DNA from 2 places in the Streptomyces sp. NPDC046909 genome. Region 2 is predicted to be linked to the other one. Evidence: riboswitches for the same ligand, from Rfam matches in the RefSeq annotation. Region 2 holds a riboswitch; the other holds the start of a gene.

The links. A riboswitch is a leader RNA that binds a small molecule or an ion and turns the genes downstream of it on or off. The one in region 2 is predicted to bind cyclic di-AMP.
Region 1: linked by a shared signal. The riboswitch ahead of ABZ928_RS43250 (transglycosylase SLT domain-containing protein) and the one ahead of ABZ928_RS07175 (LysM peptidoglycan-binding domain-containing M23 family metallopeptidase) in region 2 are both predicted to bind cyclic di-AMP.

Annotation. Positions count from the first base shown of each region.
Region 1 is NZ_JBEYXC010000019.1:20,143-22,336, forward strand. It holds gene ABZ928_RS43245 (CocE/NonD family hydrolase) at 1-416, shown strand, start outside; cyclic di-AMP (ydaO/yuaA leader) riboswitch at 624-810, shown strand; gene ABZ928_RS43250 (transglycosylase SLT domain-containing protein) at 816-1,262, shown strand; gene ABZ928_RS43255 (HAD family hydrolase) at 1,259-2,095, opposite strand; gene ABZ928_RS43260 (LacI family DNA-binding transcriptional regulator) at 2,189-2,194, opposite strand, start outside.
Region 2 is NZ_JBEYXC010000002.1:643,243-645,436, reverse strand. It holds gene ABZ928_RS07180 (alpha-galactosidase) at 1-835, shown strand, start outside; cyclic di-AMP (ydaO/yuaA leader) riboswitch at 1,142-1,319, shown strand; gene ABZ928_RS07175 (LysM peptidoglycan-binding domain-containing M23 family metallopeptidase) at 1,324-2,194, shown strand, end outside.

The DNA of each region.
Region 1 (2,194 bases), on a different contig from region 2:
CCTTCGACGAGCCCGAGCAGTCCGAGCCGCTGGGCGTGGCCTTCCCGGTCACTCTCGACGAACCGCGCCCCGAGCGCCTCGTCGTACGCGATGTCGCCAAGGGTGAGTGGCGGCTGGAGGTCGATCCGCGATACGGCGGCACGCGCGTGTACCCCGACGGTCTGGAGTTCACCGAGGACGCGCTGGAGACGTACACGATCGACGAGACGGACCCGCTGTCGGCGCGGGCCCGCTCGGAGTGGTCGATCCGGCTGCACCGGCCGGAGCTGGCGTGGGACACCACGGTGCGGACCCGCTCGGAGATCACCTGTGAGGCGGCTGAGTTCCTCACCTTCAACGAGGTGATCTGCGCGGAGGGCGGCGAGGTGGTCTTCCACCGGACGTGGGAGCGGCGGATTCCACGGACGGCCGGTTAGTTGCCAGTTGGGCATTCTTGACCGTTTTGCACCTCTTGCGCTTCGCGGTGACTTGCCTCACTTCGCCACACCCGTCACCCCCGGAATTCAGCGCCCCATAAGCCGCACACCATGATCAACGGGTGTGATGTGTGAATCCGGTACTTGTTCCGGACATGTGCGATCGCATACGTTCCCGGCCCAGGGCGGACGCCGAATCCTGCCGCCGCCCTGATACCGCTCACTCACTCACGAGAACACGTACGGCAGGAGCGGGGGACCCAAGGTAAGTCGCCGCACCGGTGCCATTACGGCCCACCGGTACGGCTCGGGGTGAAGCCATGCCTTCTCCGGTGTGGCCGGGCATCTCCCGCCCGAACCCGACAGCTCACCTCGCAGGCGCCGGAGAGGAACTTCGCCATGCGCCTGTCCCGCAAACTCGCCGTCACCGGTGCCGCCGTCGCCGCGCTCGCCTTCCCCGTCATCGGCGCGACCAGCGCCTCCGCGGCCACCACCGGCACGGTCTCCGCGACCTCGCTCGGCTACTCCGACACCCTCGACGGCTGGATCCGCGCCTCCCTCCAGGTCATGGCGCAGAACGGCATCCCGGGCACGTACGACGGCATCTACCGCAATGTCATCCGGGAGTCCTCGGGCAACCCGTACGCCATCAACGGCTGGGACTCCAACGCGGCCGCGGGCACCCCGTCCAAGGGCCTGCTCCAGGTGATCGACCCGACCTTCCAGGCGTACCACGTGGCCAACACCTCGTGGGACCCGTACGACCCGGTCGCCAACATCACCGCGGCCTGCAACTACGCGGCGCAGCGGTACGGGTCCATCGACAACGTGTGGGGCGCCTACTAAGGGCCCGTACAAAGGCTCTGCCCAGGGCTGCCGAAGAGTCTTTCGAGGACGACGGCGATGCCGTCGTCCTCGTTGGACAAGGTCACCTCGTCGGCCACGGCCTTGAGTTCGGGGTGGGCGTTCGCCATCGCGACGCCGTGGGCCGCCCAGTCGAACATGGGGATGTCGTTGGGCATGTCCCCGAAGGCGATGGTCCGGTCCGGGCCGAGGCCGAGGTACTCGGCGGCCAGGGCGAGACCCGTCGCCTTGGTGATGCCGCATGGCTGGAGTTCGACGGTGCCGGGACCCGACATCGTGACCGTCGCGAGGGAACCGACGACTCCGCGCGCGGTCGCCGCCAACTCGTCGTCGGACAGCGTGGGATGGCGCAGCAGCACCTTGCTGATCGGCTCGCACCACAGGTCGTCGCGCCGGTCGACCCGTACAGCCGGGAGGGTCGGGTGCGGCATCAGATAGCCCGGTTCGATGAGCGTGAGCCCCTCGACGCCGTCCTGGTCGACGGCGGCGTACACCTGGCCGACCTCGGCCTCGATCTTGCCGAGCGCGGTCTCGGCCAGCTCCCGGTCCAGGGTGACCGACCACAGCAGACGGTCCGCGCCGGCGTCGTACACCTGCGCGCCCTGTCCGCACACCGCGAGCCCCGTGCTGCCGAGGTCGTCGAGGAGTGGTCGCACTCTCGGGGCCGGCCGGCCGGTCACCACCAGATGCCGGGCGCCTGCCTCCGCCACCCGCGCGAGCGCGGCGAGCGACCGGTCGGAGAGCGTGTCGTCACCCCGGAGGAGGGTTCCGTCCAGGTCAGTGGCGATGAGCGAATATGCGGTGGGTGCGGCCATGATCAGAGAATACGGATGGAATCCCCCGGCGACTCGACGCGAACCGGACGGGCGCAGCCTTCACATGCGTTGACCGGTGCTCCGGTTGCGCGCTCAAGT
Region 2 (2,194 bases):
CGTACTGAACCTGGCCCGCGAGGACGTCCAGGAGTACCTCTGGGAGCGGCTCGACACCCTGCTCTCCTCCGCCCCCGTCGACTATGTGAAGTGGGACTTCAACCGCTGCTTCACCGATGCGGGCTGGCCGGGTGAGCCCTACCCGCAGCGGCTGTGGGTCGACCATGTGCGCGGCTTCTACGCCCTCCTGGACCGGTTGCGGGCGGCTCACCCGGGCGTCGCCTTCGAGTCCTGCTCCGGCGGCGGTGGCCGTATCGACCTCGGGGTGCTCAGCCGTACCGACCAGGTGTGGACCTCGGACAACACCGACCCCTTGGACCGGCTCGCCATCCAGCACGGCTTCAGTCAGATCCACCCCGCGCGCGTGATGGCCGCCTGGGTCACCGACAGCCCCAACACCCAGCTCAACGGCCGGGTGAGCTCGCTCAAGTTCCGGTTCGTGAGCGCCATGGCCGGGGTGCTCGGGGTCGGCGGGGACCTCTCCGAGTGGAGCGAGGAGGAGCTGGCCGAGGCGGGGCAATGGGTGGGCCTCTACAAGGAGATCCGGCCCCTGGTGCAGCGCGGCGACCTCTACCGGCTGCGGCCCCCGCGCGGCGGGCTCAGTGCGGTGCAGTACGTCCGCGGGGACGAGGCCGTCGTCCTCGCCTGGCTCCAGGCGCAGAGCTACGGCGAGCCCGTCCCGGCGCTGCGGCTGCGCGGGCTCGACCCGGCAGCGTCGTACGAATGCCTTGAAACGGGCGAAATTCACAGAGGTGCGGTATTGCTGCATCACGGACTTCGGGTTGGATTGCGGGGCGACTTGGATGCGGCAGTTCTCCGACTGCGTCGCATCTGAGTCGTCTGTCCGAATTGGTGGCTTCCTTCGCCTTCCTTCACCTTCATTCCAACTCGCTCTGGAATAAAGGAAGCTGTGAAAACGGCACGTGAGGAGCGTCATATCCGTGACCGTCCGTCGCCCGTCATGTTCACGTAATTCCCGTGTTTTCCCAAGGGTTTTGCGGGGCGGGCGGCGGGCTGAATTCACACAGGGTGACCGGTAATTCTCACAAGGGATCAAGAGGAACGCATTTCTCTGGAACCTCTCGCTTGTCCCTTTGCGTCTTCCTCGCTTACGTTCGCCACCAATCCGGACGGACGCCCAATCCTGCCGCCGCCCGGTGCCCGCACAACTCACCCGTGAACGGCAGGAGCGGGGGACCCACAGGTACAACCGCCTGTTCCGGTCTCCGGAACGGCTAGGGGTTAAGCCGCACTTCGGTGCGGCCGGACATCTCCAGTCCGCACCCGACAGCTCACCTCGTAGGCGCCGGAGAGGAATTCGCCATGCCCGCGAAGGGTAAGCACCGCCGTCCGAAGACCCAGCGCCTCACTCGCTCGATCGCCGTCGCCGGCACCGGCGGAGCCGCACTCGCCCTCCCGCTGATGGGTGCCGCAGGCGCCCACGCGGCCACCTCGCAGTCCGTTTCGGAAAAGGCCGTCCAGTCCCTTCCGGCCGCCGAGAAGACGGCGACCGAGAAGAAGGCCGCGGAGAAGAAGAGCGCCGCGAACACCGCGACCGTGCGCACCTATTCGGTGCGGGCCGGTGACTACCTCTCGAAGATCGCCGACGAGCAGAACGTCAGCGGCGGCTGGAAGAAGCTCTACTCGGACAACCGCGAGGCCGTCGGCTCCGACCCCTCGCTGATCCACCCCGGTCTGAAGCTCACCCTCGGCAAGAAGGCCGCGGCGAGCACCGACAAGTCGGCGAGCACGGAGAAGTCCACGAGCTCCGGGAAGTCCACGAGCGCCGAGAAGTCGTCGTCCTCCTCGTCCGGCTCGTCCTCCTCGAACACCACGAGTGCCACCCAGAGCAGCGAGTCGACCGGCACCAGCAGCTCCAGCGGCTACACCCTCCCCGTGACCGGCGCCACCGTCGGCACCGCCTACCACACGGCGGGCAGCATGTGGTCCAGCGGCTACCACACCGGTGTCGACTTCGTCGTCCCGACCGGCACCTCGCTGAAGGCCGTGGCCGCGGGCACCGTCGTCTCCGCCGGCTGGGGCGGCGCGTACGGCAACCAGGTCGTCATCCAGCTCGCCGACGGCTACTACGCCCAGTACGCCCACCTGTCCTCGCTCTCGGTCTCGGCCGGCCAGACCGTCACCGAGGGCCAGCAGATCGGCCTCTCCGGCGCGACCGGCAATGTCACCGGCC